Regions from separate parts of the Exiguobacterium sp. s89 genome, predicted to be linked through region 2. Evidence: a T-box and tRNA genes for the amino acid it is inferred to sense, from the RefSeq annotation. Region 2 holds a T-box; the other holds one or more tRNA genes.
What was found. The T-box of region 2 lies ahead of KNO96_RS04815 (valine--tRNA ligase). A T-box ahead of a tRNA ligase gene usually reads a tRNA of that ligase, here a tRNA-Val.

Region 1 (7,208 bases), on a different contig from region 2:
ATGAGTATGCTGCTTATTTGAACTAGGTGAACTAGCTCGTGTGTAATCCCTGAAAACAAAAATAGTGCGTTTGTAATTGAGGCGGTTGTGAAACCTAGAATTCCGACGAGTAAAAGAATTCGGAATTGTTGACCGGTTGAAACGACTCGATTCAAGTAAAGGAATCCGAGCATCATGTAAAGGCTGATGAGTAACATCTGTTCTTCAAAACCACTCAGATGAGAAACGAGCGAGACTTCTCGTGTGGAATAGAACCAAATATGTAGTCCACTAATCACGAGAAAGCTAAACAAGGCAAATAAATCGAACGTTCGTAGTTTCAATGTCCGAACCTCAATCGATTGAGTGATGACGATCAAAGACATAATCAAATAAAAGAAATTCTGTAAAAACAATAACGATTGTGTATTTGCGCTAGGTGAATAGTGGTGCATCAGTAAGTAAAGCACAAAACATACATTTCCGGCACTAATCAGAACATGAATAAAGCGGCGCATCCCTCTATGCTTAAGAATAGCCACTCCACTAAATAGAATCGCTGCTCCTAGGATGACGAGATAATAGATAAGTAACGTGATGTGTAGCAGGTCATGCGGGGTTAAAAATAATAATAAAAGTCCGGTAGAAAAAGTTCCGATGAGAACCGCCGGAACGTATTGGCGCAATGAATAAAATGACAACTCATGCACCTCCTTCTGTTTTGAAATAGGGCTCTTATCTATTATCGGAATAGATGATTGAAAATTACACAAAAAATCGACAACAAAAATAGATTGTTGTCGACTTTTATGAAATTAGAGCGTATATGAATGTTCCTTGAAGTTTCCAACGATCGAATCGATTTCAGATACGGTTACAAACGCCTCAGAATCAATTTCAGAAACGATTTGACGTAGTCGTGGAATTTCATTGTTTTGGACGACGACATACAACATTTTTTTAGAGTCGTTTGAATATCCGCCTGTTGCATCCATAATTGTGACCCCGCGTTTTAAGTTCTGCTTGATGACCAAATTGATTTCTTCTGCTTTTTGGCAAATGATAAAACATTGTTTCTGTGCGGAGAAGAATTTGTGAATCGTGAGCAACGTTCGTGACCTTACAAAACTTAGTACAAGAGCATACATAACGGCTTTTATATCAAAGACAATAAACACGAGAATGTAAACAATCAGGTCTTGTGTCAAAAAGATTTTAGGTAAAGATAAATTTCGATTATTCAGATAGATGACTTTCCCTAAAATATCAAGTCCACCCGTGGAAGCTCCTGCAAAGAGGAGAAGTGCGAGTCCGAGACCTGAGACGATTCCGCTGAACACCGAAGCGACGAGTGGGTCGTCAAGTGGGGTTGGCGGAATAAGGATTGGCAAGCTATCAATCAGAATCGAAGAGAGCACGACCACAATTCCTGTCATTAAAATGAAGCGACGTCCTAAATATTTTAGTCCCAACAGGAAGAGGGGGATATTGAGCACGAGTTGGGTCATTCCAATTGGTGTTCCGAGCAGTTCGTTGAAAATCAATGTGATCCCGACGATTCCTCCCGAACCAATCTCGTTCGGTTTGAGAAGTAAACTGACAAAGATAGACTGAAGAATTGTCCCGGCGATGATGAACAGTACCGTTTCGAGAGCAACCCGTTTTCGAGATTTTGCATACATAAATAATGGCTAGGCCTTACGCCTCCTTTAGCTAAGTCTCATGCTAGCGTACTGCTACTCCCACATCATTTCAAGTCACAATTCGTTATGGAATCGGTCAATATCACTTGCTAATTGTTCATGCACGTAATCAATCACCTGGGCATCATCAAAAAGTCCGAGCGGAACATCGTCTGGAATCGCATCGAACGGAGAGACAAAGTAAAGAATGGCCGCAATCAGTTCTTCCTGTTTGTCTGATTGCATCTCGAATTGATTGTTGTACAGCGCGCGCAACATATTGAGCATTTGTTTCATTTGGAAGTAGAGGGTGAGCTCTTCTTCACGCTCGATATTGCTGATTTCATTTGAGGCAACGTCAATCGTCACTTTCGCGAGTGCGCGTTCACCTTGAACGAGCAAGTCACCGAGTGATTCACGATCGTGGTTGTCTTCCTTTGCTTGTTTTAAAAAGTGTGTGTATGTTGTTTTCCAATCTGCCATAGTGTATTCCTCCTTCATTCTTCATCTATTAATATGCCCGTTTTTGCGCATTGGTTGCAACTTTTCCTGAAATTTAAGAAAATAAAGATAATCGAAAAGGAGGAACGATACATATGTCTATGATTTCAATGCCGACAGAGGCAGATTTTTCTCGCTATGCAGAGCTAGCGGTAAAAAAAGGTGTGAACATTCAACCGGGGCAACAATTAGAAGTACGTGCTGATATTAGCCAAGCACCACTTGTACGCCATGTGGTGAAAGCTGCTTATGCGGCAGGAGCGAAACAAGTATTCGTCAACTGGAGCGATGAGGAGACTTCAAAGATTCGTTATTTTGATGCACCGGCTGATTCATTTAAAGAGTTTCCGGATTGGTTAAAGGCTCGTTTTGAGCAATTGGCTGAAGAAAAAACAGCCTTCTTGTCAATTGTAAGTGATGACCCGGATGCCTTGAACGGTGTCGAGTCGTCACGAATCTCCGACGCGAACCGTGCAGCAGGTCAAGCACTTGCGAAATGGCGTCAATATACGATGAGTGACAATGTTAGTTGGTCAATCGTCGCAGGTGCGTCAGAAGCGTGGGCACAAAAAGTATTTTCAGGACGTGAGGATGCAGTCGCTGCGCTATGGCAGGCCATCTTCGCAGCAACTCGAATGGATCAAGAAGATGTCGTCGCAGCATGGGACACACACGACCAATCTCTTCGAAGTCGCGCGAAGTTGTTGACAGAGAAAAAATATGCGAAACTACATTACACCGCACCGGGGACGGAACTCACAATCGGCCTTCCGAAAAAGCACGTCTTCCTTGGTGGTGGCGGTCCAAACGCCGATGGCATCGACTTTATCGCGAACATGCCGACAGAAGAAGTGTTCACACTCGCAGATAAAGATTCTGTGGAAGGGCATGTGTCGAGTACGAAGCCACTCAGCTACAGCGGAAACTTGATTGACGAATTTACTCTTTGGTTTGAGGGTGGTAAAGTCATCAAGGCGGAAGCGAAAAAAGGGCAAGCGGCCCTTGATGAATTGTTAAATATGGATGAGGGAGCACGTCGCATCGGTGAAGTGGCACTTGTTCCTGATGATTCTCCAATCTCGAACTCGGGTCTCCTATTCTACAACACGTTGTTCGATGAAAATGCATCGTGTCACTTGGCATTAGGTCGTGCATACTCGACATGCCTAGAAGGCGGTCCTTCGATGTCTCAAGATGAACTCGCAGAGAACGGCGCGAATGATTCGATGACACACGTTGACTTTATGATTGGGTCGGCGGAAATGAATATTGATGGTGAGCAAGAAGACGGCACGCGAGAAGCAATCATGCGTGACGGGAACTGGGTCATTTAAATGAACGAGCGAATTCCAATTTCGGAATTCGCTCTTTTTCATGTGATGTCATATAAATAACGAAGAACGTTAGGCAAGCGACGGCGCCAAGCGGATTCGTGGTGAATTGCGTCCGGCTCGACCTCGTATCGGAAGGCGATGCCTTTTTGCGCGATGGCTTCAATCAGTTTCGCATTCGTGAACAGGTAGTCGCTTGGAGTGAATGGCCCGCTCTCTTCGTTCGTACCGATATCCATATACAGTTTACAAGCGAACTTAGCTTGTTTCATTTCGTGAATCAAAGGATCAAGATTTGCCCATGCCGCAGTGGAGAGCGAGCCGACTCTGCGAATGGAAGGATAGGTCGCCATCATATAAAGAGAGATGACACCCCCCATTGAACTCCCCATGACACCGATATCTTCCGGGTTTGTCGCGTACTCTTTATCGATTCGTGGTTTTAACTCGTGCATGAGCCAGTCTGTATAAAGACGTCCTCGACCACCAAGTGTTGGACGTGTTTTCGCGAGTTCTGGACCGATACGACGATATAACATCTCATCCTCAGCGTATGAATACTCATCATAGCGATCTAACCAATTCGGGGCACTCGCGATGGCAACGACCATGAGGGGGAGACGTAGCGTGTCGATACATCGGTCGATTTCCCAACCTTCCCCGTATGTAGCCGCGTTTCCGGAAAATACATTTTGTCCGTCATGCATATACAGGACAGGAAGCGGGGTGCTAGCTTCGACCCAGTCCGGTCGAAACACACGGACAATCCGTTTTTGTACGGTCGCTCTCTCCGTCGGAATCGATACAGTCAAGTGTTCAATCATTATTCGTCACCTCTTTCTATTTCGTATTTTGGGGAAAAACGAGTCAAAAAACAATCATCTCGTTTGACTACCTACCGTTCGTTAGGTAAAGTGTTGTGGAAGGAGAGTGAAAGTCATGAATACAAAAGACAAGATTATGCAATCCGCTCGGAAACGGTTTGCCCGTGAGGGATATGAAGGACTATCGCTCGCAGCGGTTGCAGAAGATGTAGGAATCCGAAAGGCCTCGTTGTATGCCCACATCGATGGGAAAGAGCAACTGTTTAAGCAAGTCGTGACGGATATGGCGAATCGGTACGAAGAGGCGTGGCAAAAAACATGCGATAACACCGTTGAACGACCACCTTTAGAACGGATTGACTCGATTGTTAGTACACTCACGTCATTTTTCAGCGATCACGAGACATGGATGTTGACGAAACGGATGTTGCTCGTACCACCTCCGGAATTTCGGGATTATATCGAGAAAGTCATTGGAAAGGTTGAAACGGAATTAAAACGTTTTGAAAAAGAACAATTCCGTCTAGCGATGGAGCGTGGGGATTTACCGGTCCAACCGCTTGAAGAGCTATATGCTGCCTACTATTGTTTTTTAGATGGCGCCTTGCTGTCTTTATTTATGTTTGAAGATGATCGGGAGATGAGGCAACAAGCCGCGTTCCGGATTTTCAAGAAAGGAGTGGGTTGGAATGAATAAGGAAAGCGTTGCTTGGATGTCACTCTTGTTTGCCGGATTGCTTGAAATCATTTGGGCTACGACGATGAAGTTATCAGAAGGATTCACAGTTCTCACTCCGACGCTATGGACGATTGCCCTCTTGATTGTCAGTTTCGGCTTATTGGCGAAAGCATTTCGAGTTCTTCCTGCAGGTACGGGCTATGCCGTCTTTACTGGAATTGGAGCAGTCGGAACGGTTATTGTCGGCGCCCTTTTATTTGACGAGGCGCTTAGTGGATGGAAACTCTTACTTGTGACGACGTTGATCATCGGAATCATCGGCTTGAAACAAGTGACAGGAGGAGAAGAAGTATGAGTTGGATATTTTTGATTAGTGCAGGGATTGCTGAGATGACGGCCGTCTTCTTTATGGGGAAATCAAAAGGCTATCAAATTTTAAAATGGTCAATCTTGTCGATTTTATCGTTTGCGCTCAGTTTTTATTTGTTGTCGAAGTCACTTGAAGTCATTCCCCTTAGTTTGGCTTATTCCATCTGGGTCGGTATCGGGGCAGCGGGTGGTGTCATTTTAGGAATGCTCTATTTAGATGAATCGACAAGTCGTTGGCGAATCTTTTATTTGACGATGATTATCGGCAGTGTGGTCGGCTTAAAAGTTGTAGCGTAATGGATTAAAACAAGCTGAAAACGGGAATTGAATAGTTCAGATTATGAGATGAAAGAAAGGGGCGGAAAACGATGCATCTTGTTGAGTTGCAATCCGAACGTTTGCGGTTTGAACCGTATACGATCTCCGATTTTTATTTTGTCAAATCGCTTCTCCAAGATCCTCGGGTGATGCGCTTCATCAGTCCGGACGGAAGACCGTATACAGATGAACAGACGATTGAATGGTTCGAACGTCAACTGGCCCGTTATGAAACTGGTCGACAAACAGGTCTATTGAAGCTCATGACGTTTGAAAACGATGAACCGATTGGTCATGCCGGTACGTTATTACATGAATTAGATGGCAAAATCGAATTAGAAGTCGGCTATTGGCTGTCACCTAAGCATTGGCATATGGGGTACGGACGAGAAGCGGCTGCGCGTTTGATGCAGTATGCTTTCACCGAAGGAGAAAAGGAAATCATTTCGCTCATTCATCCAGAAAACGTTCCATCTCAGCGTGTCGCCAAAGCGAATGGTCTTCACTGGGATCGAGACACGTTGTACAAGGACATGCTCGTATCTGTCTATGCTGGTGACTTGGAACGTCTTTGCCGACACATAAACCGACAACACATGTCGCGATAAAAAAATATAAAAAAGATAAAAAAGTAGTTGCCAACTCAATAGTTTCTTGATATATTAATAGTGTCCTTAAGAGAGGACACGACCTGATTCTGTAGCTCAGCTGGGAGAGCGCTACCTTGACAGGGTAGAGGTCGCTGGTTCGAGCCCAGTCAGAATCACTTGGGTGCCAAACCCGATGCGAAACCCATAGGAACGTGGGTTTCCGCGATGCCACTTCTTGCGAGAAGTGGCTTTTTTTTGTGAATTGACAATGAACTAAAGCAATTGGTATATTCCTTTCAATACATAAGAGAGGGGGAATGTAAAATGGTGCTAACGGGAACCCTCGTCAATGCCGGATTAATCATCATCGGTGCATTGTTAGGTCTCTTATTTCACCGCATTCCAGAGCGTATGAAAGAAACAGTGACGACCGCGATCGGACTTGCAGTTATCTTACTTGGCATTCAAATGGGGATGAAAAGTGAAAACTTCTTGATTGTCATCGGGAGTCTTGTCGTCGGGTCTGCGCTCGGGGAATGGTGGAAATTAGATGAATTATTGAACGAAGTCGGTTATCGCCTTGAGCGGCGCCTTGGGAGTCAATCTAGTGTGGCAGAAGGATTCGTAACTGCAACGCTCATCTTTGTTATCGGAGCAATGGCCATCATTGGCGCGCTCGATAGTGGGTTACGCGGTGATCATGACGTCTTATATACAAAAGGATTGATTGATGGATTTACGGCCCTCGTGTTAAGTTCGACGCTCGGGATTGGCGTCATGTTCTCAGCTGTTCCTGTCTTGTTGTACCAAGGCGGAATTGCCCTTCTCGCTATTCAAATCATGAAGTTTATTCCAGAGTCGCTCATGGATAGCTTTATTTTAGAAATGACAGCGACCGGTGGCGTGATGATTGTGGCAATCGGCTTGAACTTGGT
Region 2 (7,208 bases):
GGTCACTGTGGCCTCGTGAAGGACGGGGACGTCGATAACGACGCGTCACTTCCACTTCACGTCCAGACAGCAATCACACAAGCGCAGGCGGGTGCCGATATCATCGCACCAAGTTCGATGATGGACGGATTCGTTGCAGCCATCCGTGAAGGTCTCGACCAAAACGGATTCAGCCATATCCCGATCATGAGCTATGGCGTCAAATATGCGTCTGCGTATTACGGACCGTTCCGTGACGCAGCCCAATCGGCTCCAGGTGAAGGCGATCGTAAAGGCTATCAGATGGACCCGGCGAACCGTCGCGAGGCGTTCCGCGAGTCGCAATCGGACGTGGAGCAAGGTGCCGACTTCATGATCGTCAAACCGGCTCTCGCGTTCATGGATATCATCCGTGACATGCGCGACTCACTCGATATGCCAATCGTGGCGTATAACGTGAGTGGAGAGTATGCGATGATTAAAGCTGCATCACTGAACGACTGGGTCGACGAAGAACGCATCGTCATGGAGACAATGGTCGGATTCAAACGTGCCGGTGCCGACCTCATCGTCACGTATTTCGCAAAAGACGTCTGTCGCTACTTGGAAGGAGACTACGCATGACATATAACCAAACGCGCTCACAAGAAGCGTTCGAACAAGCCCGCCCGCTCATGCCAGGCGGTGTCAATAGCCCGGTCCGTGCCTACAAATCGGTCGGCATGACGCCAATCTTCGCCGAACGCGGTGAAGGCTCACGTGTCTATGACATCGACGGCAACGAATATATCGATTACGTCCTCTCATGGGGACCACTCATCCTCGGTCACCGTCACCCTGTCGTCACGAAAGCGATCCAAGAACAAGCTGAAAAAGGATGGACGTTCGGGACGCCGACCGAGCTTGAGACGAAAATGGCAGAAGTTGTCATCGACCGCGTTCCATCAATCGAGATGGTCCGCATGGTCAACTCGGGTACGGAAGCGACGATGGCGGCACTTCGCCTCGCACGTGGCTACACCGGGAAGACGAAAATTTTGAAGTTCGAGGGATGCTACCATGGACACGGTGACTCGCTGCTCATCAAAGCCGGATCTGGTGTCGCGACGCTCGGTCTCCCGGACTCACCAGGTGTACCGAAAGAGCTCGCGAGCCATACGCTCACGGTTCCTTACAATGATTTGGACGCAGTCCGCGTCGCCTTTGAGAAATACGGAGACGACCTTGCTGGCGTCATCGTCGAACCGGCCGCAGGAAACATGGGCTTCGTACCACCACAACCAGGATTCCTCGAAGGACTCCGCGAGATCACGGAACAAAACGGCGCGCTCCTCATCTTTGATGAGGTCATGACGGGATTCCGTGTCGGGTACAACTGTGCACAAGGGTACTTCGGTGTCACCCCGGACCTCACATGTCTCGGGAAAGTCATCGGCGGTGGACTTCCGGTCGGCGCTTATGGCGGGAAACGTGAAATCATGGAACAGATCGCACCACAAGGTCCGATCTATCAAGCGGGTACACTCTCGGGTAACCCACTCGCGATGATTGCCGGTTACACGACACTCTCGCAACTTAAACCGGAGCATTACGCCGAGTTCGAGCGTAAGGCAGACCGTCTCGCCGAAGGATTCACGCAGGCCGGTGAAACATACAACATCCCGCACGATACGAACCGTGCCGGCTCAATGTTTGGTTTCTTCTTCACGAACGAGAAAGTGACGAACTTCGAAAAAGCGAAATCGGCGAATCTTGAGATGTTCCGCTCGTACTATCAGAAGATGGCAGCACGTGGCGTATTCTTGCCACCGTCACAGTTCGAGGGCTTATTCCTCTCGACTGCTCATACGGATGAGGATATCGAGAAGACGATCGCAGCGGTCGAAGCGACATTCAAGGAGCTTCAAGAAGAGTTTTCACTCTAATCTTGACTGCTGACGTTTCTGTCGCTACAATTATTTAACAGATACGATGAATTGCTTTGATGAGGAGTAGTACGCATCATTCATTCCTTTTAGAGACGTGACCGCTTGGTGAAAGGTTGCGAGGGATGGACGCGGAAGTCGCCTCGGAGCTGACTTTCTGAATGGAGTAGGAAAGTTCGGTCTATCGACCGTTATTCGATTTTGAGTGCGCCACTTTGTTGGCGAACTAAGGTGGTACCGCGGAAGATTCGGCTTCTTTCGTCCTTAGCGTATAGGACGAGAGAAGCCGTTTTTTGTGTTCACCAATAAGATAGAGGAGGCGCTACACATGGCCCATGAGACAAATGAAATCACCATGCCGACGAAGTACGACCCAAGTGCGACGGAGTCGAAATGGTACGATTACTGGTTAGAGAACGATGTATTTAAAGCAGATGAGGACGATTCGAAACAACCGTACACGATCGTCATCCCGCCACCGAACGTTACGGGGAAACTTCACCTCGGTCACGCTTGGGACACGACGCTTCAAGACTTGTTGACGCGCCTCAAGCGTATGCAAGGTTATGACGTGCTCTGGCTCCCAGGGATGGATCATGCCGGGATCGCCACACAAGCGAAAGTCGAGCAAAAGCTCCGTGAAGAAGGCGTCATGCGTTACGACCTCGGACGTGAAAAGTTCCTCGAGAAGACGTGGGAGTGGAAAGACGAGTACGCGAAGACGATTCGCGACCAATGGTCAAAACTTGGACTCGGCCTCGACTACTCACGTGAACGTTTCACACTCGACGAAGGGCTCTCAAAGGCCGTTCAAGAAGTATTCGTCCGTCTTTATGAAAAAGGTTTGATCTACCGTGGCGAATATATCGTCAACTGGGATCCGGCTCAAAAGACGGCCGTTTCGGATATCGAAGTTATTTACCAAGAAGTCGAGGGTGCGTTCTATCACATGAAGTATCCACTCGCTGACGGATCTGGTCATATCGAGATCGCGACGACACGTCCTGAGACGATGCTCGGGGATACAGCGGTTGCCGTCAACCCGAAAGATGAGCGTTACACACACCTCATCGGTAAGACAATCATGCTTCCCGTCATGAACCGTGAGATTCCAATCGTTGCGGACGACTACGTCGACATGGAGTTCGGTACAGGTTGCGTGAAAATCACACCAGCCCACGACCCGAACGACTTTGAAATCGGGAATCGACATGAACTTCCACGCATCCTCGTCATGGACGAAGGCGGGAAGATGAACGAGAACGCAGGCATTTACGAAGGGCTCGACCGCTTCGAATGCCGTAAGCAACTCGTCAAAGACCTAGAGGCAGACGGCACACTCGTGAAGATTGAGCCACACACGCACTCGGTCGGTCACTCAGAGCGTTCTGGCGCAGTCATCGAGCCATACCTTTCGAAACAATGGTTCGTGGATATGGAGCCACTCTCAAAAGCAGCACTCGAAGCACAAGGAAACGACGATACGAAAGTCAACTTCGTCCCAGAACGCTTCGAAGGCACATACCTTCGTTGGATGGAGAACATCCGCGACTGGTGTATCAGCCGTCAACTTTGGTGGGGCCACCGCATCCCGGCTTGGTACCATAACGAGACAGGAGAAGTGTATGTAGGGAAAGAAGCGCCAGCGGACAGTGAGAACTGGACACAAGACGAGGACGTCCTCGACACATGGTTCTCGTCAGCACTCTGGCCGTTCTCAACGATGGGTTGGCCGGATACGGACGCACCGGACTTCAACCGTTACTTCCCGACGAGCGCACTCGTCACAGGATACGACATCATCTTCTTCTGGGTATCACGCATGATCTTCCAATCACTCGAGTTCACAGGGAAGCAACCGTTCAACGATGTGCTCATCCACGGTCTCATCCGTGACTCGGAAGGGCGCAAGATGTCGAAATCACTCGGTAACGGCGTTGACCCGATGGAAGTCATCGACCAATACGGAGCGGATTCACTTCGCTGGTTCCTCCTCACAGGATCGACACCAGGGAACGACCTTCGTTTCTATTGGGAGAAAATCGAGTCGACGTGGAACTTCTCGAACAAGATTTGGAACGCGAGCCGTTTCGCCCTCATGAACATGGACGGACTCAAAGTGGAAGAGATCGACCTCACGGGTGAGAAGACGCTTGCTGACAAGTGGATTTTGACTCGTTTGAACGACACGATCGATCAAGTGACTCGTCTCGTCGACAAATACGAGTTTGGTGAAGCCGGTCGTTACTTGTACAACTTCATCTGGGAAGAGTTCTGTAACTGGTACATCGAGATGGCGAAACTCACGCTCTATGGTGAGGACGAAGCAGCGAAGCACACGACACGTTCGGTCCTCGCGCATACGCTCGATTCGATCATGCGTCTCATGCACCCGTTCATGCCGTTCCTCACAGAGGAAATCTGGCAGCACTTGCCGCACGAAGGCGATTCAATCGTTCGTGCAAGCTACCCGACACGTCGTGACGACCTTCACTTTGCGGATTCGGTTCCAGCGTTTGAAGCGGTGATGAACGTCATCCGTTCGGTTCGTAACATCCGTGCCGAAGTGAACGCACCGATGTCGAAAACGATCCAGCTCTTCATCTCGACGAGCGACGATACGACACAAGGTTACTTGAGCGCGAACGAAATGACGATCGGCAAGTTCACGAACGCGACAGAGCTTGAAATCGGACGTGGCCTCACGGCTCCGGATAAGTCGATGTCAGCGATCATGACAGGAGCGGAGCTCTTCATCCCGCTCGCAGACTTGATCAACTTCGAAGAAGAAATCGCCCGTCTTGAAAAAGAAGTGGCGAAGTATGAGAAAGAAGTGGAGCGCGTGCAGAAGAAACTCGGAAACCAAGGCTTCATCGCCAAGGCACCGGCTCACGTCATCGACGAAGAAAAAGCAAAAGAAAAAGATTACCTCGACAAGCGTGACGCGGTCCGCGCCCGTTTGGAAGAGTTGCGTAAGTAAGATATGGACCTTCTTTGGAGATTAATTCTCTGAAGAAGGTTTTTTTGTGTTTTGGTAGAATTTGGAGAGGTGGATATAGAAAAGGGGATATGAGATGAGACGGATCGGGATAATAGGTGTTCTTGTATTGGGGCTGACTGGATGTACGTCACCAGAAAAGATGGAGTTTGTCGAGACAGGTGGAGAGGAAATTGAAACGAGTGAATGGATAGGGACGCTAGTTGAAGACGTACCAAAAGGGACCGAATCATTGTCAGATGCGGTGGTACATCAAATCACGCTGCAATATAAGGATGGATCAGAAAGACGCCTTGCAACAAAGGATGTCATCTATGAGGCAAAAGTTGGAGACATCGGATTGATCGCGATTGGTCATCCGAACCAAATGCCTTCCTTTGGGGTATATCACTATTCACGTGACGGGGAATGGATCATGCGTGGAATGAAGCACTTTGGAATAGTTGGAGTTTCTGAAAAAACACAACATGGTTTGGCGCTCCCACAAGATTCGATGTACATAATCGATAGTGAAATTGATGATAGTGAACGACCTGTAAAACTGTGGACTTTGTATGATGAGACGCAACTGGTCACCATTTTGATGACCGACGCATTCAGTGTAGGGGATGGGGAGCCGATCAATCAGAATGCCGATGGGGCGGAGCGGTATCGATTGAACCAACCAAGTGGGAATGGATTATACTACATCAGCCAAGACAAACTGATTCTTGTGACGGGAAATGTCTCGGAAGAAGAGTTGTTGACACTCGTTGACTCTCTACCGGATCCTTCGTCCGAATCATTCCCGTTCCATAATTCGAAATAAAGAGCAGCCCGAGCGTCAAGAGTGACGTTCGGGTCTTTATCAAAAATTTATTCTTCACTCGAGGTCATCTTCCCGTTCGATCACTCTTTTTCATTGAATCGGTCCACGACAATAAAGCGTTCACAGACAAGCTTCATACTTGGCGAAAAAGATAATTGATACGAACCGAGTAATTCGATAAAGAATCGCTCATGGATGTCCCACCAGTCTGCATACGTCCCTTCCCCTTCAGCCAAGGCGAACTCTTCGGATACCTCATTCATCGGCTGAATTGTGACGTCAGTCGTTTGAATGATGGCAACCGGTCGTTCCGCTGCATCAAGAACGATGGCGTACTGACCGACGTAGGGAAGCAGTTCCTTCTCTATCTCATAAAGTATATGGGCGGAACATGTTGCGGTTTTCTTTCCAGAGACGACTAGTGCTGCCAATGCATTTGCATCATCGCCAAACTGAAACGCTTCAACGTCGATCGGTGGATGAAATCCAATTTCTTTCCAATATTCATTCCAATAGGCAAGTGTCATTTCATTCATCATCATCATTTCCTTTCAAATAAGAACACTCCATATTACGTATGAATGAAAAATTGGTTTCAAAAAACCATCTCACAAAAGCGAGATGGTTCATGTACCACAAAACGTCTGATACGGATACGTCCGTGGGGGACCTGCCGACACATATTCAGACGGATGGTCGTAGTTATACGGGTCACGCAAAATCGTGAGTAGCGACTCGGTCGGACCGAAGTTACCTCGTTCTGCTGCTTGAATCGCTTTTTCAACATGATGATTTCGGGGAATGATGGCCGGATTATATTGGCGCATGATTCGACTGACGTCCTCGTCCGGGAGACCTTGTTCACTCAAACGTTTCTGCCAAGCATCAATCCACGCCTTCCCGTCTTCAAGAGTTGCGAATGAGAGCGATTCACTCTCACCGAGCGTCAACGAGCGGAACGTATTCGTATAATCTGACTCCGTCTCTACCATCAACCGAAGTAGTTCATCCGTTAGCGCATCGTCACCGTCTTTTCGGACGAATAGGCCAATCTTATGCGCGAGTCCGGTAAAGTACGCTTCTTTATACAACTCGGTATAACGGGTGAGCTGTTTGTTCGCCACATCGACCGCTTCTTCTTTCGTTTCCCCGAGGAGCGGCAGCAATGTCTCCGCGAGTCGGGCGAGGTTCCAAGACCCGATGTACGGTTGATTCGCATAAGCGTACCGTCCGTCTCGGTCAATCGAACTGAAGACCGTCTCCGGGTGGTACGTATCCATGAATGCGCATGGTCCGTAATCGAGACCCTCACCACTGATGAACATATTGTCCGTATTCATCACCCCATGAATGAACCCGACGAGTTGCCAGTTGGCGATCAGTCTCGCCTGTCTTTCGACGACGCGTCCGAGAAACTGTTCGTAGCGATCGGGTGCATCCATCAAGTCTGGGTCGTGTCGTTTGATTGCAAACTCCGCTAGTGAAATAACGTCATCAA

Region 1: it has a tRNA-Val gene. The T-box ahead of KNO96_RS04815 (valine--tRNA ligase) is inferred to sense a tRNA for this amino acid. The anticodon was not compared.

Annotation. Positions count from the first base shown of each region.
Region 1 covers NZ_JACSKS010000007.1:195-7,402, reverse strand. The annotation lists gene KNO96_RS13170 (putative bifunctional diguanylate cyclase/phosphodiesterase) at 1-689, opposite strand, end outside; gene KNO96_RS13165 (YitT family protein) at 795-1,661, opposite strand; gene KNO96_RS13160 (YkvA family protein) at 1,737-2,144, opposite strand; gene KNO96_RS13155 (aminopeptidase) at 2,258-3,496, shown strand; gene KNO96_RS13150 (alpha/beta hydrolase) at 3,535-4,317, opposite strand; gene KNO96_RS13145 (TetR/AcrR family transcriptional regulator) at 4,433-5,014, shown strand; gene KNO96_RS13140 (DMT family transporter) at 5,007-5,351, shown strand; gene KNO96_RS13135 (DMT family transporter) at 5,348-5,662, shown strand; gene KNO96_RS13130 (GNAT family N-acetyltransferase) at 5,734-6,291, shown strand; tRNA gene KNO96_RS13125 (tRNA-Val) at 6,377-6,449, shown strand; gene KNO96_RS13120 (DUF554 domain-containing protein) at 6,598-7,208, shown strand, end outside.
Region 2 covers NZ_JACSKS010000001.1:936,102-943,309, reverse strand. The annotation lists gene hemB (porphobilinogen synthase) at 1-603, shown strand, start outside; gene hemL (glutamate-1-semialdehyde 2,1-aminomutase) at 600-1,904, shown strand; T-box leader at 1,952-2,173, shown strand; gene KNO96_RS04815 (valine--tRNA ligase) at 2,233-4,884, shown strand; gene KNO96_RS04810 (hypothetical protein) at 4,979-5,710, shown strand; gene KNO96_RS04805 (ASCH domain-containing protein) at 5,791-6,246, opposite strand; gene KNO96_RS04800 (protein adenylyltransferase SelO) at 6,337-7,208, opposite strand, start outside.